Regions from separate parts of the Synechococcus sp. N26 genome, predicted to be linked through region 1. Evidence: predicted binding sites of a transcription regulator. Region 1 holds the regulator's gene; each other region holds the start of a gene.
What was found. Region 1 encodes NtcA, which controls nitrogen genes in cyanobacteria. Its sites were predicted from a motif close to GTANCNNNNGNTAC; they were not measured.
Positions count from the first base shown of each region.

Region 2: a site for NtcA is predicted at 5,723-5,736, ahead of DXY33_RS08200 (DUF4278 domain-containing protein). Genes of this name have one in related genera too.
Region 3: a site for NtcA is predicted at 2,073-2,086, ahead of glnA (type I glutamate--ammonia ligase). Genes of this name have one in related genera too.
Region 4: a site for NtcA is predicted at 5,220-5,233, ahead of DXY33_RS04530 (Fe2+-dependent dioxygenase). Genes of this name have one in related genera too.

Region 1 covers NZ_UCNM01000002.1:529,063-536,337, reverse strand. The annotation lists gene DXY33_RS02695 (thioredoxin domain-containing protein) at 1-224, shown strand, start outside; gene thyX (FAD-dependent thymidylate synthase) at 269-991, shown strand; gene dcd (dCTP deaminase) at 1,002-1,595, opposite strand; gene DXY33_RS02680 (cob(I)yrinic acid a,c-diamide adenosyltransferase) at 1,595-2,194, opposite strand; gene rph (ribonuclease PH) at 2,340-3,083, shown strand; gene ntcA (global nitrogen regulator NtcA) at 3,142-3,858, shown strand; gene DXY33_RS02665 (DUF3084 domain-containing protein) at 3,886-5,037, shown strand; gene DXY33_RS02660 (resolvase) at 5,034-5,480, shown strand; gene DXY33_RS02655 (DUF3146 family protein) at 5,458-5,715, opposite strand; gene pth (aminoacyl-tRNA hydrolase) at 5,715-6,332, opposite strand; gene DXY33_RS02645 (TatA/E family twin arginine-targeting protein translocase) at 6,347-6,577, opposite strand; gene psbH (photosystem II reaction center phosphoprotein PsbH) at 6,587-6,787, opposite strand; gene psbN (photosystem II reaction center protein PsbN) at 6,872-7,012, shown strand; gene DXY33_RS02630 (glycoside hydrolase family 38 C-terminal domain-containing protein) at 7,000-7,275, opposite strand, start outside.
Region 2 covers NZ_UCNM01000010.1:93,200-100,474, reverse strand. The annotation lists gene DXY33_RS08235 (DUF4336 domain-containing protein) at 1-854, opposite strand, end outside; gene DXY33_RS12390 (hypothetical protein) at 1,085-1,258, opposite strand; gene DXY33_RS08230 (hypothetical protein) at 2,095-2,307, shown strand; gene DXY33_RS08225 (FAD-dependent oxidoreductase) at 2,310-3,944, opposite strand; gene DXY33_RS12385 (hypothetical protein) at 3,958-4,110, opposite strand; gene DXY33_RS12380 (hypothetical protein) at 4,218-4,376, opposite strand; gene DXY33_RS08215 (ParA family protein) at 4,468-5,115, opposite strand; gene DXY33_RS08210 (hypothetical protein) at 5,125-5,316, opposite strand; gene DXY33_RS08205 (hypothetical protein) at 5,350-5,652, shown strand; gene DXY33_RS08200 (DUF4278 domain-containing protein) at 5,823-5,927, shown strand; gene DXY33_RS08195 (J domain-containing protein) at 6,142-6,927, opposite strand; gene DXY33_RS08190 (SDR family oxidoreductase) at 6,943-7,275, opposite strand, start outside.
Region 3 covers NZ_UCNM01000010.1:170,891-178,165, forward strand. The annotation lists gene DXY33_RS08645 (class I SAM-dependent methyltransferase) at 1-471, opposite strand, end outside; gene glnA (type I glutamate--ammonia ligase) at 586-2,007, opposite strand; gene DXY33_RS08655 (allophycocyanin subunit beta) at 2,214-2,738, shown strand; gene DXY33_RS08660 (alanine--glyoxylate aminotransferase family protein) at 2,834-4,030, shown strand; gene DXY33_RS08665 (nucleoside deaminase) at 4,002-4,505, opposite strand; gene DXY33_RS08670 (aminotransferase class V-fold PLP-dependent enzyme) at 4,546-5,955, shown strand; gene DXY33_RS08675 (YcjF family protein) at 6,077-7,275, opposite strand, start outside.
Region 4 covers NZ_UCNM01000007.1:253-7,527, reverse strand. The annotation lists gene fldA (flavodoxin FldA) at 54-563, shown strand; gene DXY33_RS04560 (NAD(P)/FAD-dependent oxidoreductase) at 610-1,560, opposite strand; gene DXY33_RS04555 (alpha/beta fold hydrolase) at 1,566-2,333, opposite strand; gene DXY33_RS04545 (2Fe-2S iron-sulfur cluster-binding protein) at 2,665-2,958, opposite strand; gene DXY33_RS04540 (ferritin) at 3,415-3,999, opposite strand; gene DXY33_RS04535 (extracellular solute-binding protein) at 4,144-5,148, opposite strand; gene DXY33_RS04530 (Fe2+-dependent dioxygenase) at 5,264-5,932, shown strand; gene DXY33_RS04525 (hypothetical protein) at 6,013-6,237, shown strand; partial or broken gene DXY33_RS04520 (iron uptake porin) at 6,329-7,275, opposite strand, start outside.

The DNA.
Region 1 (7,275 bases):
AGTTGAACCTCTTCAACGCCGAGGGGGAAGCCAAGGGGCGATCCCTCGGCTTGCGCAGCGCTGAGGAACTCCAGCTGCTCACCACAGCACTGCTTGAAAATCAGCCGTTGCCGGCCTTGCCTGGCGTCGGCAACATCAGCCAGCTGCTGACGCCCCCCTCTGCGAACAACGCGATGGCAGGGGCCTCAAGCCCAGCCAACGCGGGGCCCCGCAGCCATGGTTGACACGCCTCGCCATGATCACCACAACTCGTCACTCTGACGCTCCCATGGACCGCTTTCGGGTCGATCTGATCGCAGCTACGCCGAACCCGCAGCAATGCGTGTACGCCGCCATGCATCAGGACTACAGCGAAGGATTCGTGGCCGGAGATCGTGCCAACTGGCCTGATGAGCAGCGGGCTGGAGAGATCTGTGTGAAACGCCTGCTGTCTGGAGAGCGCGGCCACTACGGCCCGATGGAGCATGCACAGATCGTGCTGAACGTGGGCTGGTTCCCGCACTCGGTGATGCAGCAGGCCCGCACCCACCGGGTTGGGGTGAGCTTCGATGTTCAGTCGATGCGTTACACAGGTGAACGCATCTGCCGTGCAGCGGATGGAGCCCTGGACCTGGAAGAGGTGTTCTATCTGAGGCCCATCGGCGAGTACAGCGATCGGCAGGGCAAGAAATACGCCTACACCGAAGCACTCCGCCAACAGGATCTTGATCTCTGCCGTAGCGCCGCCGAGCGCTACAGGGATCTGCTCAGGGAGGGCTTCGCCGAGGAGCACGCCCGCGGCATCCTTCCCTTCGACTACCGCCAGCATTTTGTGGTGAGCTTCAGCCTGCGGGCGTTCCTGCACTTCATGGACCTGCGTGCCAAGCTCGATGCCCAGCTGGAGATCCGCCAGCTCTGTGATCTGATGTGGCCCCACATGGTGGAGTGGGCCCCTGAATTTGCAGCCTGGTACGAGAAGAGCAGGCTGCACCGAGCGCGTTTGGCCCCCTAATCAGAGAGAACTAGACCTTGGCCAGCGTCACCCGTTCCGGTTGGTGCTGGTACTTGCCTTGTCGATCGCTGTAGGTGGTCGAGCAGGGATCACCCTCAAAAAACAGCAGCTGACAGATGCCCTCATCGGCATAGATGCGGCAGTCAGCACCAGAACTGTTGCTGAATTCAAGGGTGAGGTGACCCTCCCAGCTCGCTTCTGCCGGGGTGGTGTTCACGATGATTCCAAGGCGGGCATAGGTGCTCTTGCCCAAACAGATCACGGTGATGTTGGGGGGAACCCTCAACTTCTCTAAGGCCACACCGAGGCCATAGGAATGGGCCGGGAGAATGAAATATCGCCCGTCTTCATCCTCATGAAGGGGAGTGGGTTCGAGGTTGGCCGGGTTGAACCGCTTGGGGTTCATTACCGTGCCTGGAACATGCCGGAAGATCAGAAATTCCTGGGGAGAAAGGCGTAGGTCGTAGCCGTAGGAGGAGCAACCAAAACTCAGCACTGGCCGCAGCTTCTGCTCCGGCTCCAGGTGACGGACCAAACCGCTCTGGAATGGCTCGATCATTCCCTGCCCGGCCTGTTCAGTGATCCAGCGATCGCACTTGAGCATCAGAAACCTCGGCGCAACTCCGTGACTTGATCTGCCATCTCCACCACACCGGCGGGGATTGCAGGTCCAGTGATGATCACATCCATCGAAGCGGGCCGCTGCTCAAGGGCTGCAATCACGTCCGCTTCATCCAGGTATCCGAAGGCCACGGCAAGGCCGAGTTCATCCAACACCAGCTGGTCGAGATCTCCCTGGATCAGATGCTGACGGCAGATGGACCAAACCTCAGCCACCGCCTCCGCACCACCGGGATGCCCCGGCGAGGAAAGGCAGAGGGGCACATCCGGCCGCAGCCAGACGAGGCCTCCGCAGAGCTGCACCCGGCCGGCCGGTCCCTGCTGCACGCCCCCTTTGAGGAACTGACTGATCAGAACACGACTGCCCAAGCCGGCAGCTCGCATGGCCTGGCTGAGAACACTGGCGAAACTGCCTCGATAAGGCGCCGTATGCACTTGAAGCTGCCCTTCGGGAGCCACCAGATGTAGGGGTGGCGGATCAGAGACGGCAGGCAAGGGCCTCAGGCCTGCCCGTTGCAAGGCCTGCTGATCCCGATCCAGGGAATTTTGGAAGGATTGGGGGTCGGCGAGGCTTGTGGTCATCACGGAAGCATCTGTCCGGGCGACCCCGGCAAGACCTTGAATGTAGCGGCGAGATCACATTCCACAAGGGGATTGACACCACCCATGGTGTTTGGACAGGGCGAGAACCAACCGCCTGCGAGGCTTGACAAACTGCACACCACCGATGAGCCAATCCCCTGAACAACGCACTGATGACCGTCGCCCGCAGCAGTTGCGACCGTTCTCGGTGACCTGGAATCCCATGGGGTTTGCCTTGAGCTCCCTTGTGGTTCACACCGGCCGAACCGCTGTTCTCTGCAGCGTTTGCTTGGAGGACAAGGTTCCCCGCTGGCGCAAGGGAGAAGGATTGGGATGGCTCAGCGCCGAATACCGGTTGCTGCCCGGATCCACCCCACAGCGGCAATCACGGGAGCTGATGAAACTCTCGGGTCGCACCCAGGAAATTCAGCGGCTGATCGGCCGAAGCCTGCGCGCCGTGATCGACATGGAGCGTCTAGGGGAGCGCACCTTGCTGATCGACTGCGACGTGATCCAAGCGGACGCCGGCACCCGGACGGCCTCGATCACCGGGGCTTGGCTCGCCCTGGACCAAGCCTGCCGATCCCTGGTGGACCAGGGAGTGCTGGAGCAATCGCCCCTGATCGATCAGGTGGCGGCTGTATCCGTTGGCTTGGTTGATGGCCAGGCCTTGCTGGATCTGGACTACAGCGAAGACAGCCGAGCCGAGGTGGACCTGAACGTTGTGCAGTCCGGCGATGGCCGTCTGCTGGAAATCCAGGGAACTGCGGAGGGTGCGCCCTTCAGTCGCAGCCAACTCAATGAGCTGCTGGATTTAGCAGAGCCGGGATTGACATCCCTGATGCAGGCGCAACGCCAGGCCTTCAACGAGCACAGCAGCGTTACGTAATAACCGCTACACGGCGGCCACCGCCGGCTCCGTAACTTCGCCACACCAGGGGGTTGTCATGACCAGTAGCCGAGGTTTCAGCCGATACGCCCCGAAGATGGTGGCTCCAGCTCCCAGCACAGAGCCCGCCAACCGTTCTCTGCTGGAGATCATCCGGGATCTCGATGGCGCCAGCAGTGAACTGGTGGATCGCAACAAGACCATCTTTTTCCCTGGAGATCCCGCAGAACGGGTGTATCTGATCCGCCGGGGGGCCGTTCGTCTGTCCCGCGTCTACGAATCGGGAGAAGAGATCACCGTGGCCCTGCTCCGCGAGAACAGCCTCTTCGGGGTGCTGTCACTGCTGACAGGCCAACGGTCCGACCGCTTCTATCACGCTGTGGCCTTCACCCGGGTCGAAATGGTGACGGCACCAGCGACCTCCGTGAAGGCCGCAATCGAAGCAGACACCAGCGTTGGCCTGCGCTTGCTTCAGGGTCTCTCCAGCCGGATTCTGCAGACCGAGACGATGATTGAAACCCTCACCCATCGGGACATGTCATCCCGACTGGTGAGCTTCCTGCTGGTGCTTTGCAGGGACTTCGGCGTGGCAGATGAGCTGGGCATCACCATCGACCTGCGCCTGTCCCATCAGGCCATCGCTGAAGCAATTGGCTCAACACGCGTCACAATCACGCGTCTGCTGGGAGACTTGCGTCAATCCGGTCTGGTTCAGATTGACCGCAAGAAAATCACCGTTCTGGATCCGATCGCGCTGGCCAAACGCTTCAGCTAGGCCTGCCATCGCCCGACTTGTGCAGCGATGAGCGGCTGGGCACTGATTCTGGTTCTGTTGGTGCTCGGGGGCGTGCTGTCGACCCTGGGCGACCGCTTGGGCAGCCGCGTCGGCAAAGCGCGACTGAGTTTGTTCAGCATGCGCCCACGGCGCACCGCCGTTTTGATCACGGTGTTGACCGGCAGCCTGATCAGCGCACTCTCACTTGGCCTGATGCTTCTGGTGAGCCGGCAGTTGCGGGTGGGCCTGTTTGAACTGGATGCCCTGCAGGAGAAACTCCAAGACAGCCGTCAGCAGCTGAAGGCAGCCGAGCGGGAACGGGACAAGACCCAAACGGAAACCAAACGGATCGCCATTGAGCTCGAGCAATCACAGCAACGGGCCAACACCCTGCGCCTCGAACTGGCTCCTCTTCAGAAGGAGCTGGCCCAACTCGAAGCCGAACGTGAACGTCTAAGCCAGGACATCGCCTCCCGCGATGCGGACATCCAGCGCACGGAAGCCGAACTCAACAGCGTTCGCAGCCGCATCCGTGCCGGTGAGCAGGAACTCAAAGAACTGGAACGCAATCTGGTCGCCTTGCGGCGTGGATCGGTGGTGATCAGCAGCGGACAGACCTTGGCAAGAGCAACGGTTCGACTCGATGCTCCGGACCAGGCCAAACAGGCTGTCGACAGGCTGTTGCAGGAGGCCAATCTCAACGCCTACGGGAAAGTGCGACCTGGCGAAGCACCAGAACGCCAGTTAATCCGCGTTCCGCGCAGCGATGTGGAACGCCTGCAAAGCATCATCCGCAAACCGGAGACCTGGGTGATCTCGCTGCGCTCAGCCACCAATGTGCTGCGGGGTGAAACAGCGGTGTATGCCTTCCCAGAAGTGCGTCCGAACCGACCGGTGACCCAACGCGGAGATGTGCTGGCCACCACCACACTCCAACCGAATGAACGCACTCCAGAGGGCATTCGCACACGGCTGAACCTTCTCTTGGCCTCGGCCTATGCCGAGGTGCAGCGGCGGGGGTCCCTGACCGAGGGCCTTCAATTCGATGGATCAGCCCTCTCCCAACTGGCCCAGACCCTGATGGAAGGACCGAGCCAAAGCGTGGTCTTGGACGTGATTTCCGCAGGGGTCAGCGACAGTGCCGATCCCGTCGTCGTCTCCATTCAGGCCTCCCCATGAAACGGGTGGCCGTCCTCGATCCAGGCCGCTGCAAATGTGGTCTTGTGCTGGCCGATCTTCAGCTCGGCCTGGTGCGCGAAGGGCATGTGCTGGCCCCGGAGGCCGTCGAACCCTGGTTGGAGCACTGGAGTCAAGACCAAGCTCTCGATCGCATCCTGATCGGCGATGGCACGGGAAGCCGAGCCTGGATCCAGCGACTGGAACGGCTGGGCCATCTCACCGTGGTTCCGGAGCAGGGAACAACCCTGAGGGCGAGACAGCGTTACTGGGCGCTATGGCCGGCTCGAGGTTGGCGACGGATGCTGCCGGCAGGACTGCGCATTCCACCGGTGGATCTGGATGCTGTTGCAGCTTTGGTGATGCTTGAGGAGCACCTGCAATGCCGCCTGAGATGGCCTGAGCCTGCTCCGACGTTCTCGCTCAGAACCTGGCCCGGACCATGAAGGTGTAATCACCCCCCGGTTCCAGCCTGTAATCAGAACGCACCAGAAACCGCCGCAGGGCATCCTCGATAAGGGCACGTCCAAGGGAAGGCTCCACCACCAGTTCACCGCGATCAAAGGCCCAGGAAAACTGCCACTCAAAGCCTCCAGCAGAGACTTCACCCTCCACGCACTTGGCTTGAAAGCACTGGCGGAGCACTCGCAAATGGGCCGTTGTCGCCGGAAGTGCCGGCATCAGTCGACCGACTCCAGGTCATAGCGGAAGCCGTTGATCCAGGTTCCAGCGCGCTCAAAGCTCTGGTGCTGAAGACGTTGAATCCCATCCAGAACAGCATCGAGAACAGCGCCGACACAGGGTTGCTCCGCTTTGCTGAACGGACCAAGAACATGGGACACCGTTCGGGCGCGGCGTTCGGCAGGGTTCTCAGCCGGCGCACCAATGCCGATCCGCAGCCTGGGAAACGCCTGGGTCCCGAGGTGCTGAATGGTGCTGCGCAAACCGTTGTGCCCGCCGGCACTGCCCTGGGCCCGCAACCGCAAACGACCCAGCGGAAGATCCATGTCGTCCACCAGCACCAGCAATTGGTGAGGCTCCAGGCCGAACCAATCGAGAGCCGCACGAATGGCACGACCGCTGTCATTCATGTAGGTCTGAGGCATCAGCAAGCGCAGCCGCTGCTCGCCAACCCCTGTATCGGCTGCAAGACCGTGCAACTTGGCTTGCTGACGAAAACTGAACCCAGAGCGCTCACCCAAAAGCTCGAGGGCCATGAAGCCGATGTTGTGACGGGTGCCGGCGTATTTCGCACCCGGATTTCCCAAACCCACCACCAGCTTGAGATCAGTGGTCATACCGCTGGAACGACTCAGTCGCTGGGGGGAAGTTCTTCAACCGGCTTCGCAGCCTCACCGGAAACTTCCGGTTCAGCCATGGCTTTGTTGATCTCGCGTTCGAATTCCTTGGACGCGGATTGGAAGCCCTTCAGGGTTTTACCAAGAGTCCGACCAAGCTCAGGCAGGCGTTTCGGCCCGAAAACCAGCAAGGCAACGGCGCCGATAACCGCCATTTCGGGGAGACCGACGCCAAAGATGTTCATGGGTGCAGATCAGCCGAGGCCGTTCCAGTTCACGTTGATGCCCTCGAGGATGAGGGACTTGTTGTACAGCTGAAGAATCACCAGCAGAAACACCAGGAACAGCACCATGAAGATGCCCATCACGGGAGTGGTGCCCCATCCGGGAACCACCTTGCCGTACTCGGAGTTCAGTGGGCGGAGAAGGTCTCCCAGACGGGTGCGTTGTGCCATGGCGACGCCGGGTCTCGGGTGGTTTGAAGTCTCGATACTGTAGGGGCCAACTCCGGTTCGGGGTTGATCCTGTCGAGAGATGTGATGGAAACGTCGTCCCCAGCTCTGTCCGTCGCCATTGGCGTGCTCGCCGTTTTGTTCGGACTCACCGGATTTGGCGTGTATCAGGCCTTTGGCCCTCCATCAAAAGCACTCGACGACCCGTTCGACGATCACGAGGACTGATCCACCACCAGGGAGACGAGTTCTCCTGGGGTGATCACCACGGCAGAAGCGGCCATTAAGTCGGCTTCCCTGCGGACCCTCCACCCCGCTCCGGGAGTCCAGCGACAGCGCGCTGATCCCGAATTGAGCAGCTTCAGCACGCAACCATCGGCATGGCGCTCCAACCCCACCGGCGTGAGAGGAAGCGGCAGCGATGGAAACCATTGACGCTGCTCCGCCGGCAAGTCCGCACACCACCCGGGCTCACGAAAGGCAATGGCCGC
Region 2 (7,275 bases), on a different contig from region 1:
CAGCGGAAGGGGTAGAGGCCGAAGTGGGCTTTTAAGGAACGCAGCCCGGGCTTGAACGCATCCCGAAGCAACTCCGGCAGCGCAGGCACCTCCAGCGGTTCCGGCCTCAGGTAGGAGGCAAACAGCACCAGCCGTGCCCAGCCGCGACGGCGAGCTTCCGCTGAATCAATGAGGGGCTCATCGCCACGTTCGCGAGCATGGAACAACAGCGGCGTTGGATCGAGGTCAAACACGGCCGGGGGTTCAGCACTGATGCCCACCAGGGCATCGGTCACCAACAGAGCGCCTGAAGGGCGATGCAAACAGGAGACTTCCTGGAAACGGCCCACGCCAAGGTCGAGCGGTCCAAGGGAGAACCACTCACAAACATCGCCATGGGGAAGGCCATCGTCGAACAACACCTTGGTGCGACGGGCCGGCACGCCCAACCAGGACAGAGGCAACTGCACCGGGAAGCTCCACTGGCCTGGACACACCCAGATCTCCGCATCCGGAAAGGCGCGGGCCAGGGGCCCGAGGGGAAGCTTGTGCTCTAAGCCAGAGGCGGTGGGCAGCACGATCGTGCGCACGGGGCCGTGTTGTTGCTCCAGCCCGGCGATGGCTTGGCGCACTTCACCGGTGGGCGGCAGAGGGTTCACCAACATCAAGCCGCCGGGCACCTTGGCCACGGTGAGCCGCACCGGCACGGCCACGTAATACACCCCCTGCAGCTGCTCCAGGCTCCAGAGCTGGCCAGGGATCAGCTCACTGAACAGCGTGCGGCGGCGGCCGTAGGGGTAAAGCGGCAGCAGCGGCCAGAAACTCCAGCGCTGATCCGCAGGATTCACACCAGCTCCAGCCACCACACCCCCCATCAATGCAGTGATTCTGCAGAGGAATGGATCAGGCCAGGTTCAAACCACCCACTCCGGCGCAGAACAGCACCACTCGCCCGGTTGCCGCCAACCCACCAGCACCATTGGTCCATCCCTCATCTGAGGGAGAGTTCAAGGCGGCGCCCTCCCTAAAAGGGGGGAGTCAGAACGAATACCTCACCCACATTTCCATCAGCGACCAAACCGCGTTCCAAAAAAGGGTGTCGAATTCAGCGGCGATTGGAGCGCTTGGAGTGGCTGTGTTTCGACGACAAATGCAACAGGTTGGATGCCTTGTCTTGCTCTTCCACCTTGGTGAGCTTTTTCACCAGAGTCCAGGTATCTTGCGCAGACATTTCCCCGTCATTCTCCCATTTGATGCTCGACAATTCAGCAGGAGACATCCAGGGAAGACGTGGCTGTTCAACTTAAGGAACGTGATATCGATGTGGCCGTTGCGACCAAGCGATGTCACTTAAGACAATCGGAAGTTGGTCTGCCTGGATACAACGTCCTGCAAGTAGGCAATAAAAAAGCCTCAGCCGCATGGGCTGAAGCCAGGTGATGGGGAACAGACGAAACATACCGGCCCTGCACCCACAATCAAGGGCTGAGGACACCACATCTGGTGGCTAGCGCAGGCTTGCAGAGGCAGCCGACACCACAGACCACCAGCTACCAAACCGAAAAGGTCAGTGCGAACCGAACCAGGAGCAACAGGTGCCAAGACGGATCGTCAATAACACCAGAACGCCGAGCGCTGCAGCCACAAACGAAAGTTCCATCAGCTGCTGACGGCGCTTCTCACTTCTGGCCTCGACAGATTGGCTGCCGTTCAACAGAAAAATCCAGACGCGCCAACTTAAGCGTTTTCAGTAACTTGAGCTACCAACACAGGCGTTCTGCCGGCGATGTCGCGGCGGCTGCGTGCGCTGAGTTGCGTGCGCGCCCTGAGATGACGGTGACGGCGACAGGGCCTCTCATACAGATCAGCGCTGTTTTTCCAGGAGCGCGGGTAAGGCCAGCTGCGCTTGACCGCAGGCGAATTGGTTGTTCTGCAACACCACCAGGCGTGGAGCCACAGGGCGGTCATGCCACAGATCAAACCAGTCATGGCTGCATGATGAAACCCATCGGGGCGGCGTCAAGCGCAGGCCAGCAACCTAAGCAACACCGAGTCATCCCCCAGCAGCTCTGCGTGAATGAGTGATACGGCCTGTTGCCAAGTGGCCTTGGGCCGATGCAGAACGGGTGCATCGGATCAGCAGCCATGGCCAAGCGTCGCTTTCTCAAAAAGCAACCGCTCACCGAAGCGGAAGGACTGACCGCCCTGATCATGATGGGGGTGGGGCTCACCCTGGGTGGCATCAGCGTGACCATCCTGATGGCGCTGAATGCCTCAGCCGCAGGGTCTTGGCAGGAACTCTGGCTTTCAGGTCAACTGAATTTCTGAGCTCAGGCCAGCCAAGGCCAACGGATCCCGAACGCCTCCAGGGGGTCCATCACGAGTTTGTTGAGGGCACGGCCCAACAGGACCTGGGGTTCTTCCGGACGGATCGGCCGCACCAAATGCCTTGGGCGGGTCACAGCATTCGCCCCTCTCACCACACCACTGCGCATCAAGGCGTTGGCCGCCTCGAGGCCGCAGACGTAGGCCCTTTCCTGGCACAGGCCCTTGGCACCGTGCTCGCGTTCGCCCATCCGCACCCAGTCGCCAGCGCAGACCACAGACGGAAGTCCCGTCTGCAGCGGCGGCCGCTGGCTGAAACTGCCGGGGGAGAACAACGACACCGAGCCCGCGTAACGCCGCACTTCAAACTCCAGCACCTGGGCAAGCCGGAAGGCAGGCACCGCCTGGGGCAACAGCTCCTTCAGCAGGGTGTCAACGATCTCCTGATCACTCAAGGCTGCGATTGCCGTGGCGTTGTAGAAGTCGCTGGCCACCACGGATCCCTGGGGCTCGCTGCCGCCCCAGAGCGCATCAAGATCCGCATTCTGCAGCTGGTCGAGCATGAAAAATGTGGCGCCCGCACCCTGTAAAGCGTCGAAGCGCGAGAAGACATTGGCGGGATCGGCGACCGCAATGGTGCGATCCAGCCACAACCGCACCGACACCACATCAATCGCCCCCAAACCGCCAGCAGCCACCAGCTCCGGCAGCACATCACTGCAACGCGGCGACTCCGCCATCAGGGCATGCATGCCCTTGGCACCCACCGCCAGCACAACCGCATCAACGTCATCAACAACGCTGGAGCGGCCTGTTGCTTTGCAACGGACCTCCACCGACCGAATTGCTTCGCCTGGCTGATCGAAATTCAGGCGCGTTGCCAACGTTCCTCCCAGAACAGTGAGCAAACCGGAGTCCAGCAGGCGTTCCGCCAGGGGAGCGATCAGCTGCTCGGCGATGCTGCCGGAACGAATCCAGCGCACATCAAAGGAATCTTGATGCGCCAGGGCGTAGTAGTAGAGCAGCTCCATGGTGACGGCTGCCGACAATTCCTCCGGTGGCTTGAACAGACCCACCAAAAGAATCGGACGCAAGAATTCGTCGATCATCCGTTCCGTGATTCCCAGTTGGCTGAACAGGGTCAACGCATCGATGGCGTCGTAGCGCCGGAAGGTCTCCTCGTTGCGGTTCAGATCAAGCATCGCCACCAAAAGGCCGGCAATGCTCAGGCGATCGGCAACACGCAGGCGCTTGAAGTTCTTGATCGTTGCCATGGCCTGCCCCAGGGGGCTGGGCAACTGCAACCCTTCACCGAACACCGGGGCCGTGGCCTCCAGACCGGCGGGAGACCAAAAGGCGCTTGTGGTGAATGCAGTGAACACGTCGGTGAGTCCAAGCTCATCGGTCAGCGCATTGATGTTGGGGTAATCCCTCCAAAAGCCCCGGGTGCCCGCTTCGAAGGGTTTACCGCTGGCGGTGCTCATCGGCGTCCTCCCCGTGGGATCCGACATCCCGTCAACCAGGGTGACGCGAACGCCGGCTTCACAGAGGGCTTTGGCTGCACCCCAGCCGGCCCAGCCAGCGCCGATCACCATCACATGGGAGCCATCCGCGCTGGCGACCTTGGCTTGTTCAGGCATCAACCTTTCAGACTCAGTCGTTTTTTGGGGGTTTGATCAGCTCACCGGACTGCAACGACACCACAGCAAAGCTGCCCACAAAGACCAACGCCACAAGAGCGAGGAAGGCTGCTGTGAGATTGCTGATCTCAAGCTGCCCGAGCATGAAAGCCAACAAGGTCGCCATCAAAAGCAGCAACAGCTTTTGAACTTAAACGGACTCGTCGTTGTTCAGATTGCCAAGAACAACGCCTGCCATCGACAAACCAATGGCAAGCATCACAACGGCTTCGATCATGCGGCTTTGGTGGAGATGCTCGGCGTCTTGAGCAGAAGCGCCGCAGCGGAAGGATTCACCTTCGCCTGGCCAGAGGAAGCGGATTGCGCCTGGGGCTGCCAGGTGGATGCGGCTGAGCAACGGGTGGGATTTTTCAACCAAGAACTGCGACCCATCAACCATCAATCAGCTGTGCCAAGGATTGCGGGTGAAGCTCAGAAGATCTGTCTGATTGGCGACCGACGCCAAAAGTGAGCTGTTTCTTGATCAAGCACTAATAGCGTCAGGCGTTGCTGCCGACAAGCGATCACGGATCTGAACAGCAGCCTGGCAATAGGCCGCCCATCCCCCCATGCGCCTCAGATCGGCACGGCCACGGTCATCGACGGCATTCGACACACAAACACCCTCCACTTCTGCTTTTTCAAACGCCGCCAACAAGGGGATTTCCGCCTGCATCACATCCACATCAAAACCCTCCAAAATTTGGCGTGCTTCCTGCGCAAGCCGTTGTTTTCGGCTGTCCACCTTCACCAACAATGCGGCATGCATGGTGTTCATCTGCCTGAGGATTGAGGAGAGTTCAACAGTGAGCTCAACCGATCTCGCCTGCGGCGTAGTGGGCAGCAAAACAAGATCTGCTCCGGCCGAAAGATTCTTGAGTTCATCTTCGTGGCTGCTGGCCTGCCCGTCGGTGATGATCACTTGGGCATGGCGGGTGGCCTTTGCTGCAGCCTCCACAGGCACCACTTCAAACGGAAGCATCCCCCGGGCTGCGTAGGCGGTTGCCGAGCGGTTGCGATCCGCATCAACAACACACACCGACAGGCCCTGCTGGGCCCAGGCACAAGCCAAATGAATGCTGGTGCAGGTTTTTGCCACACCACCCTTCTGGCCAAAGACAGTCAAAAACATGGCTGAGGTTCAGATGCGCGGAATGATCGCGTCGTTGGGGAAGAACTCTTCAAACACGCAGATGCGGTCGGCCCAACGAGCCTCCACTTCCAAACGCATCAGGCGATTGCGCACCCACATCAAGGTGTCCACATCAATCGGTTTATGGAACTTGTGCTGCTGCGCCTTCACCCAATCATCCTTGCTCTGAGCGCTGTTCATGACCGCGAAAACTGACCTGTCCACACCGTACGGATGGCGTCCTTCGGCGCCATGAGCTTCACACTGAGTAAGCATCAAGGATCACTCAATCGCAGCCGAACTGTTCAGCAGAACAACGAATTAATGGAAGCTTTGAGTCCAAGCCAGAGCGATAAGGGCCTGAACCTCGTGATCGGTAGCCGATCCATCATTCCGACCATTCAAGCGGCGACAAAATCGATTCAATTCACCTTCAGCCGTGATGACCCAGAAAGCACCTCAACTCAAGCCACGCCCGGTGCACACACCACCCAAACGCGCTTGAGGCACTTAAAGGGCCTGAATCAAGCAACCTGAACAGAACAAAATTCTTGTTCTGTAACAGCGCGAACGACACGTCGGACGACACCATCCCTATAAAGGATCTGTAGCAACTGCTACGCAATCACGTTCACTTCGTCTTCGGCGAAGCGCAGTTCGACTCAGGCCATGGAACGGGGACCTGAGCTTGCTTCGAGGAACCCATCATGACCCTGACCTATCGCGGCCAGAAGTACAACCAGAACAACGCTGCTGCATCCAACGTTCAGCGTCCGGTTCTTGTTTATCGCGGTCAGAAAGTCGCCAGCTGACAACAGCACGACGACCTCTTACAAGCCCCGCCGAGGCGGGGCTTTTTTTTGGCTCATTTGCCTTCAGGATCGGGCTGTTTTGCCTTCCAACGTTCAAACCAAACGGCGACGGCGAGGGACACACCCACGGCAAAGCCGGCACCAATCAGCACCACACCAACTTCCACCGGCATCAACACCACCTGTTGCTACCCCAGATCATCGGACAAGAGCGTCACTGAACCAACGACTGATACGCCTCATTGACGCGTCGAAACGCCTCAGCAGAACCACCGAGATCGGGATGGTGCTGCTTCACCAGTTTTCGATGCGCCTGCTTGATCTCAGCGAGGGACGCGTTTGCCTCCAAGCCCAACACCCTTAAAGCGGCACGGCGTGGATCACGGACGTGGCCATCGTCCTGACGATCCGTTTGACGTTGGTCCGTTCGGGTGCGGCGACCCTGCCGGCTTGAACCTGATTGGTCCTGCCGCTGACGCAACTGCTCCACCACACGCTGTGGATCCTCATCCAGCCATTCACTGGCGCGAACCCCAAACAAGGCAAACGCCGCCAGAACGGCCGTTGTTTGCTTGTTCGGCTTGGCTCCCACCGCCGCCATGAGATCTGTTCCCAGCCCCCGAACCAACCGATCCAACCGCTGTTCAAGGGTTAAGTGGGCAGGAAAACCACTGCGGTTGAGCTGCTCGATCAACAGCTCCAATCCGCGCTGACGCAATGCGGTCCATCCCGGCTGCTGAGCCAGGGCCTGCCCCCAGGCGCGCACCTGTTGGCTGCTGATGCGCGGTGGAGCTTGTGCCGATGGCTCAGTCCAGGGGCGATGGGATCTGGGCTCCGTACGAATGCGTTGGCGTTGCTGACGTTGCAGTCGCTCCAACTCACGGTTTAGCCGCAACACCTCGCGACGCAAAGCATCGTTCTCCGCCAACAACGCCTCAACATTGCTGGTGACCCGTTGTTCAGGGCGTCCGCCTGACCACTGACGCGGATCAAAGCCCAAAGCGTGTCTCCCGCCTCACCATGGCAACAACTCACCATTGGCATGCCAGAAGCTGCCGCTGGTGGCCATGGTCAAGCCATCGATCCGGGCCAACAGCCCCTTCACCGACTGCTCGGGGGGGATCCCGCTGGGATTGAAGCGAATCATGCGAGTTCGCACCAATCCGGGATGCAAGATCGCCACGGCGATGCCCCGCGGTTCCAGATCAATCGCCAACGACTTTCCAGCCATGTTGAGCGCCACCTTCGACATCCGATAGCCATAGGAGCCTCCCGAACTGTTGTCGTCGATGGAGCCCATGCGGCTGGTCATCAGCACCAACTTCGCTCCGTTGGGCATCTGATCCAC
Region 3 (7,275 bases), on a different contig from region 1:
GCCATTGAAGAGGATCTCCACCTGCAGGTCGTAAAGACCAGCCGAATGGTCACTCAGGTAGCCATCGGTTTGATGGTGAAAATTCTGGAGGTAGTACTCGGGGTAGAGCGCTTTTTCGGTTTCCTTGGGCAGATCCCGCACATTGCGTTCGCGGCGTCGATCCCAGGTGGAGGGAAGATCCATCCAAACCTGCGGGTAGCGGCTGACCCAGTCGAGCCAGGGTGCATCAAACAACAACTGCTCGGGGTAGATCCCCTGTTCGGCGTCCTGCCAGTCCTGTTCCTGGAGTTTCCTCATATCCAGCTGCAGCTCTCCAAGAACTTCGGCGGACACGGGCTCGGTTTTCGGCACCGCATCCGGCGCCAACAGCTCCATCAGCTTGGTGCTCAGCTCCTTGTGGGCCAGGCCCGCGATGCTTTTGCCTTGCTGAAGCGTTTGGTACGCAAGCTTGCTCAGGGGCGTTGACGCCATCGCGGATTCAGACAACGACCCCATTCCAACGAATGAGGCGCACAATCGCGTGGCCAGCAGTCCACAAAAAAACCCGCCTCCTTGGAGGCGGGTCGTGGGATGCACGGGCGCTGATCAAGCGTCGTAGTACATGGTGAATTCGTGGGGGTGAGGCCGCTGGCGCAGCTGCTGCACCTCCTCGTACTTCAGGTCGATCCAGTTGTCGATGAAGTCGTCGCTGAACACACCGCCAGCGGTGAGGAAGCCGCGATCGGCATTCAACGCTTCCAGTGCACCGTTGAGGGATGCGGGGACCGTAGCGATCTTGGACAGCTCCTCAGCTGCCAGTTCGAACAGGTCGCGATCTTCACCATCGCCGGGATCGATCTGGTTCTTGATGCCGTCCAGACCAGCCATCATCATGGCGCTGAAGGCCAGATAGGGGTTGGCGAGGGCATCGCCGGAACGGAACTCGAGGCGCTTGGCCTTAGGGCTCGGGCCGGTGAGCGGGATCCGCACGGCGGCAGAGCGGTTGCCCTCGGAGTAGACGAGGTTCACCGGGGCTTCGAAACCGGGCACCAGACGCTTGTAGCTGTTGGTGGTGGGGTTGGTGAAGGCCAGGAAGGCGGGGGCGTGCTTGAGGATGCCGCCGATGTACCAGCGGGCCGTCTGCGAGAGGTTGGCGTAGGTGCCTTCGCCGAAGAACAGGGGCTGACCGCCTTTCCAGAGGCTTTGGTGCACGTGCATGCCGGAGCCGTTGTCGTTGAAGACCGGCTTGGGCATGAAGGTGGCCGTTTTGCCGTACTTCTTGGCAACGTTGCGCACGACGTACTTGTAAGTCATCACGTTGTCGGCGGCCTGGATCAGCTCAGCAAATTTCATGCCGAGTTCGTGCTGACCCGCGCCTGCCACCTCGTGGTGGTGCTTCTCGGTGGGAATGCCCAGCTGACCCATCAGCAGGAGCATTTCAGAGCGAATGTCCTGGGCGGTGTCGTTGGGAGCGACAGGGAAGTAGCCCTCCTTCTCCTGAATCTTGTAGGCGAGGTTGCCGCCTTCTTCGATCCGTCCGGTGTTCCAGCCCGCTTCGATCGTGTCGACGCTGTAGAAGGAGCCCCCTTCAGCCGAGTTGTAGCGGACGTCGTCGAAGAGGAAGAACTCCGGCTCAGGACCGAAGAAGGCCATGTCGGCCAGGCCGGTGCTGGCCAGATGATTCAGTGCCCGCTGGGCCAGGGCACGGGGGCAGCGCTCGTAGGGCTGGCCGGTGCGTGGCTCCTGAATCGAGCAGATCATGCTCAGGGTTTTGTGCCGGTAGAAGGGGTCCACCCAGGCCGTGTTGGCGTCCGGCACCATGGCCATGTCAGAGGCCTGGATGCCTTTCCAGCCGCGGATGGATGAACCGTCAAAAGCCAGGCCCTCCGTGAAGGATGCTTCCTCCAGCAGATCGGTGCACACCGTCAGGTGCTGCCACTTGCCGTGCAGATCGGTGAATTTGAGGTCGATCAGTTCGATGCCTTCGTCCTTGATCTGGCGCAGGACGTCCTGGGGGGATTTCGACATAAGAAGGGACTGCTCGACTGAATTGTGCAGTGATGTGACCGTATACAGCCACAAGTCACCATTTTGTATCAAGAGGTACGTTTCAGCTGCTGGAAGGCGACTGCGTAACCGTTTCTGTCAACTTGGCTGAAATGCAGGCATGCCAAAGGATCTGCCCGCCTCAACGGTGTTAGCTTCTGCTGGGGATCCTCTGGAGATTCAGGGACATGCGCGATGCAATCAGCGGTCTGATCGGTCGTTACGACCAGCTGGGTCGCTATTTCGACCGCCCGGCGATCGACAGCATCAATGTGTATCTGGATGAATCCGCGCTGCGGATTCAGGCCGTAGAGCTGATCAATGGATCCTCGGCCGATATTGTGCGTGAGGCCAGCCAGCGCCTGTTCCGGGATGAACCCGACCTGTTGCTGCCTGGCGGCAACGCCTACACCACCCGTCGGCTCGCCGCCTGCCTGCGGGATATGGACTATTTCCTGCGTTACGCCAGCTACGCCCTGGTGGCAGGTGACTCCACGATCCTCAATGAGCGTGTGCTGAACGGACTCGACGACACCTACAAGAGTCTCGGCGTTCCCACCGGCCCAACGGTCCGCAGCATCGTTCTGCTGGGAGAGGTTGTTTCCGAGATGCTTCTGGCCAACGGTGCTGCATCCGATCAGCTCGCCACCGTTCTTCAGCCGTTTGATCACCTGGCCAAGGGCCTGGGTGAAACCAATGTGCGCCAGCGCTGATCCAGCACGCTCAACGCAAGATCTGAACAGATTGCAATCAAGCCTCCCTCACCCCTTCCAAGGGGCGTGACTGCGTAGGCTCAACGCTTGAACAAATGAACAGGGCTTTGGCGACGACGAACTCACTCCTATCTGTTGACGATCGTCACCGCAAAGCCTTTGCACCGATCGGCACACCCGACCGCCTCCTGCTTGGACCAGGCCCCTCCAACGCCCATCCAACAGTTCTGAAGGCTCTGTCGCGAACCCCGATTGGTCACCTTGATCCTCTCTATGTGGATCTGATGGGCGAAGTGCAGGAACTGCTGCGTTACGCCTGGCAAACGGATAACCGCCTCACGCTTCCGATGAGCGGCACCGGCAGTGCTGCCATGGAGGCAACCATTGCCAACACCGTCGAGCCTGGAGACACCGTTCTGGTGGCGGTGAAGGGATATTTCGGCCTGCGACTGGCTGACATGGCCGGCCGCTATCGCGCTGAGGTGAAGACCATTGAAAAGCCCTGGGGTGAGTGGTTTTCCCTCGATGAGCTGGAAGCTGCCCTGATTGAGCACAAGCCTGTCATCCTGGCGATGGTCCATGCAGAAACCTCAACGGGTGTCTGCCAACCCATGGAGGGCATCGGCGACCTCTGCCGGAAGCATGATTGCCTTCTGCTGCTCGACACCGTCACCTCTCTGGGGGGCGTTCCGCTCTACATCGATGAGTGGAAAGTCGATCTCGCCTACAGCTGCAGCCAGAAGGGCCTGAGCTGCCCTCCCGGGCTCGGACCCTTCACCATGGGCCCCCGTGCCGAGGCCAAGATGACAGCCCGTCAGGGCAAGGTGCCCAACTGGTATCTGGACGTTTCCTTGTTGAACCAGTACTGGGGCAGCGACCGCGTCTACCACCACACCGCGCCGGTCAACATGAACTTCGGCATGCGTGAGGCCCTGCGTCTCCTGGCTGAAGAAGGTCTTGACCAAGCCTGGGCACGCCATCGCAGCAATGCGGAGATGCTCTGGAACGGGCTGGAAAGTCTCGGCCTTTCGATGCATGTGCCGGCCGAGCGGCGACTGCCCACCCTCACCACAGTTCGCATCCCTGAAGGTGTGGATGGCAAGGCCTTCAGTCAGCACCTGCTCAACAACCACGGCATTGAAGTTGGTGGTGGACTCGGCAGCCTGGCCGGCAAAATCTGGCGCATCGGCCTGATGGGGTACAACTCCACCCCTGAAAACGTGAACCGTCTGCTCAACCTGTTTGAGACAGAGCTGCCTCGCTTCAGCGGTTCCGTCGCCGCCGCCGCCTGAACCAGCGTTCCAGCTGCTCCCTCGCGTCGGGTTCGCGCACGCCCTGAATCACCTTCATGTGGTGATGGGCACTGGCATGAGTGGAGAGGTCAAGGCTTCCCCCCAGGCCACCGCGCTTGGGATCTGATGCCGCAAAAATCACGGTTCCCATGCGGGCCTGCACCAAGGCTCCCGCACACATGGGGCAGGGTTCGAGGGTCACGATCAGGGTGCAGTTGTTGAATCTCCAGTCGTCCTGAACGATCGCTGCCTGTTGCAAGGCCACCAGTTCGGCATGCCCGAGGGGATCCCTGTCGTTCTGTCGCCTGTTCCGTCCATGGCCGATGGCCCGGCCCTGTCCATCCAGGATCACTGCGGCCACCGGAACTTCTCCTTCTGCTCCAGCTTCCTCCGCGCGCTGGAGCAGAACATCCATCCAGCGAGTGAACTCATCCCGCTGATCCACTGCTGTTCCACGTTGTCCTTTGAGCACCATCCCACGAGACGCGAAGATCGGTGCAGTTCACGGGTCTCCGTTGCAAGCCTGTTCCGAGTCTCAGCACCCACCGGATCGGCTTGCTCCGTTCGCCATCCCCTCGGCCGAAGACCCGGTGCTGAAGAACTTCCTGCATCGCAGTTCGGATCTGCTCTGCCGTTGGATCGGCTCCGCTGATCGATCAAGCCCGGTCCCCGTCATGCGGCCCTTGCCTGACGTGGCACCAGGGCTTGATGGGGCCAGCATTGAATCGCTGCTCAGTGATCTTCAGCAGGTGATGGATGGGGCGTATCAGCCGTCCCATCCCGGTGCTCTGGCCCATCTCGATCCGCCCCCGCTGACCGCGTCCATTGCGGCGGAAATGGTCTGTGCAGGTCTCAACAACAACCTCCTGGCCGAGGAGCTTTCGCCTGGTCTGACCGGCCTGGAACATGACCTCTGCCGCTGGTTCTGCCACAGGATTGGCCTGCCCGCCGGTTCCGGGGGGGTACTGGCCAGCGGCGGGACCCTGAGCAATCTCATGGCCCTGGTGGCCGCACGGGCGGCGTTGAAGACCAGCCATCGGGATCCTGTGCTGCTGTGCAGCCAAGACGCTCACGTCTCGATCAACAAGGCGGCAAAGGTGATGGGGCTGGCGGATGATGCCCTTCAGACGCTGCCCGTGGCCGCGGATGGTGGCCTTTGTCTCGAGGCTTTGGCTAAGCGTTTGAGAGCTCTGCAAGCGGCGGGGCGGCCTTGTCTGGCGGTGGTGGCCACGGCCGGCACCACGGTGCGTGGAGCCATTGATCCTCTCTCGGATCTGGCAACCCTCTGCCGTGATGCTGGGGTCTGGTTGCACGTTGATGCGGCCATCGGCGGTGTGTTCGCCCTCACGGCCCGCCATGCCTCTCTGATGGATGGCATGGAATCTGCCGATTCGATCACGCTGAATCCCCAGAAATTGCTGGGCATCACCAAGGCGTCATCCCTGCTGTTGCTTCGGGATCGAACCCATCTGCGTCAGGCCTTTTCAACAGGATTGCCCTACATGGAGGCGCCCAGGGGGATGGATCACGGAGGTGAGATCGGCTTGCAGGGCACCCGACCTGCAGAGATCCTCAAGCTTTGGCTGGGCCTGCGCCAGTTGGGCGAGGCGGGCATCGAAGCAACGCTCAGCGGAGCTTTGCAACGGCGAACCGCCTTCGCAGCCCAATTGGACCCGGAGAAGTTCACGTTGCTGGCGGGTGAACTGCACCTGCTGGCCTTTCATTACAAACATGGAGACGCTGCTGCAGCAGGCCGTTGGAGTGAAGACACCCGGCAAATGCTGCTGTCTCACGGCTACATGCTGTCGCGACCGTTCTACGGCGACCGTTTCTGCCTCAAGGCGGTTTTTGGAAACCCCCACACCACGGCTCAGCACCTCAGCGACCTGTCGGGACGACTGAATAAATCGCTGGCTCCAGCCTGATCGTTCACAATCGCCATCGTTCGAGATGCTCCGATGCCGGAACAGCAGCAGGGTTCACGCTGGGTTGCCATCGTCACCGGGGCGATCTCCGTGGCGATTGGTGTGCTCTATCTGCTTCTGATCACCGTTCTGGATGCCCGGGGGCCGATGCTTCCCCCTCCTGCTGAGGCCCTGGCCGGGGGGGAAGACGTCCCGCCGCAGACTGCTGAAGCGGTTCAACCACTTGCCGCATGGCACTGGCCAGAAAGCGCTGCAGTGAGAGTTCCCGTCGGTTGAGCTCAAAGGCCTGTTGAACCACGGTCTGCATGCCACCGTCACCCCAGTCCTGGTCCTGTTCGAAGTAGCGCATGAAACTGCTTCCGGCGATTCGGGTGAGCCATGCGGTCACCACCCCCTGGAGCACCTGCCCCAGCACCAGAGTGGGCAAGCTCAGGCTCAGGCTGGTTCCCAGCAAGCTCATGGCACCTTTGACGATGCCCAACTTGCCCAGGGTCTGTCCAAGGGACAGGGCCAGATCCTTGGCGCGATCACGGGACATCTCGACCCCGTAGATCTTGGCCATCTCCAGGATCATCTGGGCATTCACCGCTGCGGTGCTCAACAGATCCACCCCTGGCACCGGATTGGCAGCGACAATCCCCGCTCCCATCCAGCTGTAGCGGTCAATGCAGCGTTTGGCTTCCCGAGACCGCTGGTCGTTCAGCAGGTCACGCCCGCGGCTGTCGAGGGATCGGCACTGCAGAAGGATGTTGTCGGCAATCAATTCCTCCCCCTCGGCGTGCAGCACAACGGCGAGGCGCTGCAGCAGATCGCTGACGTCAGGCAGCGGCTGCAGCGGGCGACGGCCGGGTTGAGGAATCGATTGAGGAGAGGCGCTGCAGGCCACCACATCAGCAGCGTTGAGCTGTCCCTGGCAACGGGAGCGAAGCACCTGCAGGAGCCTTTTCTCCTCGTCAACTCCGCGTAAATCCCGCTTGTTCAGCACCAGGAGCAGCCGCTTGCCGAGCCCGGCGAGCGAGGTCACGACGGCGTATTCCGAGGCTCTGAGGTCCCCATCCACCACCACGATCAAAAGATCGGCACGAACCGCCCGACGACGGGCTGTTTCCTCCCGGCTGAGTCCTTCGTCTCCGGCTTCCAGGATTCCTGGGGTGTCCACGAGCTGAAGACCACGCTCCAGGCCTTTCAAACGCAGCCGGTAGGCGCGGCTGGTTTTGGTCACGCCCATGGGCGCTCCCACTTCGCCGACCATTTCATTGAGCAGTGCACGGATCAGCGATGTCTTGCCACTGGATCCAGTGCCGAACACCACAACCACCA
Region 4 (7,275 bases), on a different contig from region 1:
CGTTAATTCGGGAGAGCGATGATTTGCGATTATTGATTGGTGATTTCTTTTGCATGACTTTCACTATTTTCTTTGCCACATCTACTGGTAAAACTGAGGATGTGGCTGATCGACTCAAAGAGCTTCTTCCTGGAACAGAAGCGAAGGATGTTGACAACATCGACTCAATTGATGAGCTGGTTGCAGCTGAGTCGTTAATTTGTTGTGTTCCAACCTGGAATACAGGCGCTGATGAAGCACGGTCAGGAACAGCCTGGGATGATCTGGTTCAGGAAATTCCTGACAAGGATTTTGCCGGTAAATCAGTCGCAATCGTAGGTCTTGGTGACTCCTCCGGTTATTCGGATTTTTTCTGTGATGCCATGGAGGAACTGTATACGGCTTTTCTTCAATCTGGTGCCAAGTTGATTGGTAAGGTTTCCACAGAAGGGTATACCTATGAGGACTCAAAGAGCATTATTGATGGTAAGTTCTGCGGACTTGCAATCGATGAAGACAATGAGTCGGAATTGACAGATCAACGTTTGCAGGCCTGGGTTCAGCAAATAAACGCTGAGGCCTGAATGTAATTGATTACTGAACTGTAGGCGCCCGAGAGGGCGCTTTTTTTTATCGATGCACCCAATCCACCCGTACGTCCTTCCGTTTATTCAAATACTTGTCAATTGCCATCGCTGCAATGCAACCATCAGAGCAAGCAACAACAGCCTGTTTAAAGGGTGTATTGCGGATATCTCCGATTGCCCAGACTCCTTCGAGATTTGTCATCATGTCGCTATTTACTCGAACTCCACCATTTGGGTTGACCGGTACCTGCTCTTGTAGATAGTCGGTGATTGGCAGAGAACCTGTGGAGTAGACGAAAGCACCTTGAACTTGGATCATCTGCTCTTCACGACCTCCAGATGATTGAACTTTGACAGCACTTACTCCCTGGTCATCTCCTTGTATGGAGGTGAGCCTAGTGCGCTTCCAGTGCTTTACATTTTTAGAATTGAGGAGGATTTCTACTGCTGGAGTATTTGCGTTTGGTTTATTATTGGTAATCCAATGTACTGTTGATGCAAATTTTGTAAGTACAAGTGCCTCATCAATTGCTTCATGATTTGAACCATAGACAGCCACTTCTTGGTTTTTATAAAAAGCTCCGTCACAAGTTGCACAATAACTAACCCCTTTACCAAGAAATTCGTTCTCACCGGGAAGTGTTGATGCTCTTCCCATTGCACCTGTTGCAAGAACCAATGTTTTGCCTACAAATGTTCCCTCTGGTGTATATACAGTCTTCTCTGAATCAGTCATGCTGATTCCATAAACTTGAGCCTGCTTGTATTCTGCTCCATAGTTAATTGCTTGATTTCTCATTGTTTTTAACAACTGCTCACCTGATGTGTCCCCTTCCACACCCGGATAGTTTGCAATTTTGTGAGTGATAGCAAGTGCACCAACAGCTGGATTTTTGTCCAGGATAATTGTCGATAGATTTGACCTTGCTGTATACAATGCACAAGAACAACCTGCTGGTCCTCCACCAATGATGATGACGTCGAAGGTATTCATTTGATTCATGAGTTGGTTTTACTAATACTCAGATTTTTACAGCTATTAGGGACTTGGTTCTGATGTTGCTCAGGTACCATCCTGACAAATGATTCGATCATTTTTGCAGTTTGACTCCACTCTGTAAATGGGAAGAAATGGCGTCCGTTAGAAATTATTTGGTAGCAGTCTCCAGGTTTTAGGCAGTGTCTCCATCTGATATCACTCTGTTCATCAACAACAAAGTCTTTTTCACCATTAATCACCAGTATTGGAACCTCAGCTTTGTTTAGATTCGTGATTGGTTGGCTATTGACAATAGATCCATACACTAAATCATTATCCAAGCATTTTGCTAACAGCCTCGCCATAATATTGACAACTGTTTCAGTTTTTCTATCGACCAATAGTCGGCTTAGATGGCTTAAAATATGAAATCTTGAGCAGGGTAATTGGCCCCGCATACTTTGATAATGACTAGTCCATTGATTTGTCGAGTGAGTATCTACTGATAGCACAGAAACTGATGATATGTTATTGGGATATTTTTCAGCAAATAAATATGCAATAGTACCGCTTATTCCGTGGCCTACAAGATGAACTGGATGTGGAGAGTTTTCTATCGTGTGCCTCATTAGGCTGTGGACGACTTCAACATCACATGATTCATCAAGATCATGTTCAAACGACCATCTTTTGACTTCAAAATGGTGACCCAAGCTCTGCGCTGTTCGCTTGAAAAGGCAATACAGTGATGGCTGGAGATCAATCCAAAGTATTTGACTGGTGCTCATCTGATTTTATTTTTCTTATTTTCTGATGCTTTTGATTATTTTTTCTCCCAGAGTATGCCACTGCCTGTATTCTTTATCACATCCAGGCTGATCAAGCTTTTACCTTTGATCCAGAAGAAAGCACAACCTTTCCGTGCCTTACTTGTTCTTTGATCCTTTTAATCAATTTTTTTTCGATTGGATCGGCCTTTGATTCGTAACTCAGCATGTTCTGATAGGTTCTGTCGCTTATTTTGTTGAAACAGGCCGCATTTAGATACTGATCAACCAAACTAATCTCGCTTTCCCTCAGTACTTTCATTTTGAGATGATCCTATCGTTCCTTCCATTGTCACCAAAGCTCTTCTTCGCAATCAGTTTTTACGATCAAATCTGATGTTGCATAAGCTACGCACAGAAGTGAATATCCGTCTTGCATTTGTTCATCATCTAGAAAACTTTGATCAGATTGATCAACTGTTCCTTCGATGATCTTCCCTACACAAGTGCTGCATGCTCCAGCTCTGCATGAATAACTCATATCAATCCCAGACTGCTCTGCTGCTTCTAGAACGTATTCATCGTCAGGACATTCGAAGTGTTTGACTCCATCAGGCATCCTTAATTCGACCTTGAATGAGGTCATCACTCCAATTAAAATTATACAATAACTTCAATTAGTCTCCTCTGCTCGTATATGTATCTCGCTTTAGCATCATTGGCTACGTTCTAGATTGATGTTAGCTATACAGCAGTCTTGCTTATATGATGTTGGCAGGCAACATTCAATTGTTGTTTAATTGATTCGCATGCTCTAATTTATATCATCTCTCAAATAAAGGGCTTATGTCATGAATTCAAGCACCACATCAAGAGTTTCACACTATTTAGGGTCTCCTAATGGTTGGCGTAAAAAACGACTGAAGATTGCAATGGCATTAAGAAGCCAAGGCTGGTCGCATCGGCTTATTTCTGAATACCTGGAAGTATCGCCTAAATCGTTAATGCGTGATATAAAATGTTTCGTAATCGATCCACAAGGGCTAAATACGTGACATCAGAAAGTTGATGTGTGTTAATCAACTTTCTGGTCGTGAGTCAATTATCCCTGAAGAGATGCAGGTTTGTTATTTCCTTGGTCTAGCTCGTTGTCGATGAGCAATAAAGCCGCTGCTTGATTATCAGCAAACTTCACCCGTCCAAGAAGGTGCGCAAATTCGTGTTCTGATTGGGTTTGCATTTCCACCATCGGGTCGAGAAACACCGTGGTACGCGTATCGCTCACTCTCTCTGCCATTGAATACAGCTGTTGCAATGAAGCTGTGACGTCAACCTCCATTTGAAATACGGTTGCCATCACATCTGCAGGGCATGCCCAGTTCTGCAAGGGAGCATCAACCCCTTGAAGCGCAACGCTTTGACCTCGAGCAATGATGTATTCCGCGAATTTGGCAGCATGTTCATGCTCGCTGTTGGATTCGTCTCGGAAGAATCGGGAAAATCCCCTCAACTCCCGCTCAGCAAACCAGATTGCTGCAGCGAAATAGGAGGCATGTGCCTGCCTTTCCATGTTGAGGTGGGCTTGGATCGCGCTTAGAAGATCAGAGTCAATTGCTTCTGCTATTGCACGACCTGATGGGCCGCAGGCGATAGATGACGCGGAGATCGAATTGGTTGTGCTCAGCATTTTTTACTTATCAATGTCCAAATGATACGCACAGGCAAGTCGAATTGCTCGCATGGTGTGTTATTTGCACCAAGTTAAATGAGAGTCATTATCAAGAGCAAATGAAATCTTGAATCTATTCTGTGAATTGTTTAGCTCTTCAGATCAACGCCAGCCAGCATCCGCCATCACTTTTATTGCGGTTTTCTGCGTTGCACCTAAAGCACTAATAGAAACATTGTCTGGGGTGAATTCTCCAAAGGCTTTTAGTTCCTTTGATGTACCAAGGCTCTTCAGTGGATATTCGAATGTTGGACCTGCAATGAGTCGACTACCTTTTAGTGACGAAATGAATTCAATAAATTGAATCGCCTCTTTTTTATTTTTTGCTGACTTAGCAACCCCTGCGGCACTAATATTCACATGGGCTGGGTTGGGCATAACCAGATTGATATTTGATGTCACTTTTTGATCGTTTTTTCCGCTCGCCCCTGCCTGCATTCGTGCTAGATAATAATGATTGACAAGTCCTACCCCACATTTGCCTTGTCCAACTGCACGAATCAGTGATACATCACCACCGAAATACGGCTGGCTTACATTCTCGACCATCCCTTCAACCCAAGCTGAAGCAGCAGTTTGACCATTCACTATGATTTGGTCGGCTACAAGTGACTGGTTGTAGACGTTTTTCCTTTTGCGCAGACAGAGTTTTCCTTTGAGAACTGGATTCGCAAGATCGGAATAGGTCTTAATCGTATTTGGATCAACGATATCAGGATTTACAATGATCGATCTTACGCGCCTCGTGAAACCAAACCATCGATTTGATGGATCCCGATACCGTGATGGAACATTCGACTGGATTTTCTTTGAAGACACTGGCTGCAGAAGACCAGCTTCGGCAGCATTGTTAATTCTCGCTGCATCAACCAACAGAATCACATCGGCCTTTGAATTTTCTCCCTCTCGTTTTAGACGTTCAACTAGCGATATTCCTGTGGCCTCAATAAGTCTTACTTTGATTCCAGTTTCTTCACTGAATTGTTTGTAGGCATAACGATCAGTGTTGTAATGCCGGCCTGAGTACACCCTTACTTCCTTTGCTTCCACTGAAGGCAGGACAGCAATTGTTGCGACCATACCCAGCGCTGCAAAGAACCTACGCATGCTTCAAGATATAATTACTCTTATATTACTTCAGGGGTTCCAGTCGTCATCTGTTTTTGACGTTCCACTCTGTAGCATTTGGTTCAGGCTTTTTGTTCTTGAAATTCCCTGATCGATGGACTTCCTGACGCATTCTCTTTTGCCTCTTCCTGAAGTTCGTGACTTTCAGCAACGCCTCTGTGCTCCCGACCTACCCTGGCGGGATGGCCGATTGACTGCAGGTGATCAGGCTGCACTGGTGAAGACTAATCAGCAGCTCGATCCAAATGCTGAGCTTACTATTGCGATTTGTAACCGCATTACTACAGCATTAACGAGTGATCCCTTGGTCAAAAGTTTTTCACTTGTTCGCAAGGTTCACAGTTTGTTGGTTTCTAGGTCCAATGTCGGAGATTCTTATGGATGGCATGTTGATAATCCTTTTTCCCGCCATGGTCGCCGTGATTTGTCTTTCACCTGCTTTCTGAGCGATGAAGACACCTACGAGGGTGGATCTTTATTGATCCAAGCCGGCGGTGAGGATACGAAGGAGTTTCGATTGCCACCTGGGCATATTGTTCTCTATCCTTCTTCCACTCTTCATTGTGTTAAAACCGTTGTGAGAGGTGTTCGTTATGTATGTGTCGGTTGGATAGAAAGCTATGTCAAGGCGCCTGACGACCGCTCAATTTTATTCAATATCGATGCTGGCGCTCGTGGTTTACTGGCTCGCCATGGTCGATCGGATGAACTTGACCTGATCTTTCAAAGCTATACGAACGCCGTCCGACGCTTGTCGTACTGATTTGTAGCTTTTGATCTGGTCGTCGCTGGTATTTTGTGGCTGTATCTTCATTACAATTGCATTAGTTGAGCTTCATCCAAATGCCAAAGCCTTCTGCTATCTCAGTTTTCGTTGCTGCCACGTCGCTTCTTGTTGCATCTGCACCAGCTCTGCACGCCCAAGATGCGGGTGGCCTTAAGGAATGGACCACAGATCAAGGCGTTGATGAGGAAAGTGTTTTGGATTCTGACGCCGCTGCCTTGAAGAAAAAGGCAGAGCAAGAAGATATTTGTGTTCCTATTGGGGAAGGCGAGAACTGTTGGTAACTGTTGCTTTTTCAATTTTTGGGGGCAATCCCCCCTGTTCCTTCAAAAAAAAAGCGCCCCTTGGGGCGCTTTTGTTTTGACCTGTAGTTGATCAGAACTTGAAGGTGGTTTTAACCAATGCGCCAAGTGTGTCAGATCCATCCACTGATGCATTCCCATCAGCATCCTGAACCCAGAACACTGCGGGAGTTACCGTGACGTTGTCACTGACTTGGTAATCGTAATAAGCCTCGAAAGCGAAGTTCTCGTCATCAGGGCTGCTGTCACCTTTCATTGATGTTGCGTAGCTTGAGTATGAACCGAAGCCCACCCCAAGCTTGTTGCCGTCAACGAAAGCATTCTTCCAGTTTAGGCCGACCATCCAGCCGAAACTTTCCTCAACTTGACCATCGGCTTTTGCGTCATTGAAGCCGAAGTCAATACCTGCACTGATTGTCGGTACGATGCCGGTTTCCTCAGGTGTCCAATAGCCACGAACACCAAAGGCATTCAGAGCGGCATCATCCTTGTTAACGGCAGGAGTTGAGTAACCTTCCGCAGGATCAGATCCACCACTGCCCTGTTTGTGAGCATAGAGGCCGGAGATGTACCACTTCCTGTTTCCATAACCAATTTGGCTTAGGAATAGGCCGTCGGTATCCTCACCGAACATACCTTTCTTGGAGTTGGAATCAGCACCCTCGTTGCCGTCAGCAACGTAGCTTGCAGCTGCATTCCATGCTGCTTCGCCGGGAGCAACATTTTGGCGCCATTGGATACCTGCACCCTGTCCGGTACTTGCACCCATAAGAATTCCATAACCCCCAAGCTTCATTGCTTTGAGGATGGGCTTGTAGCGAGTTGGTGTTTCCACCATGTAGTAGTTCTCTACAAGCGCACCTACCGTGACTTTGAACTCTTCACCAACTGGGAAGGTGTACCAAAGTTTGTCGATCTTCAGCGCATTGGTACCTGATTTGGCATCAGAAAGATAGGTGTTGTCGTTTGTCCAAACATTGGACATGTTCCCCGTTCTAATACGGGTGTACAACAGATCCT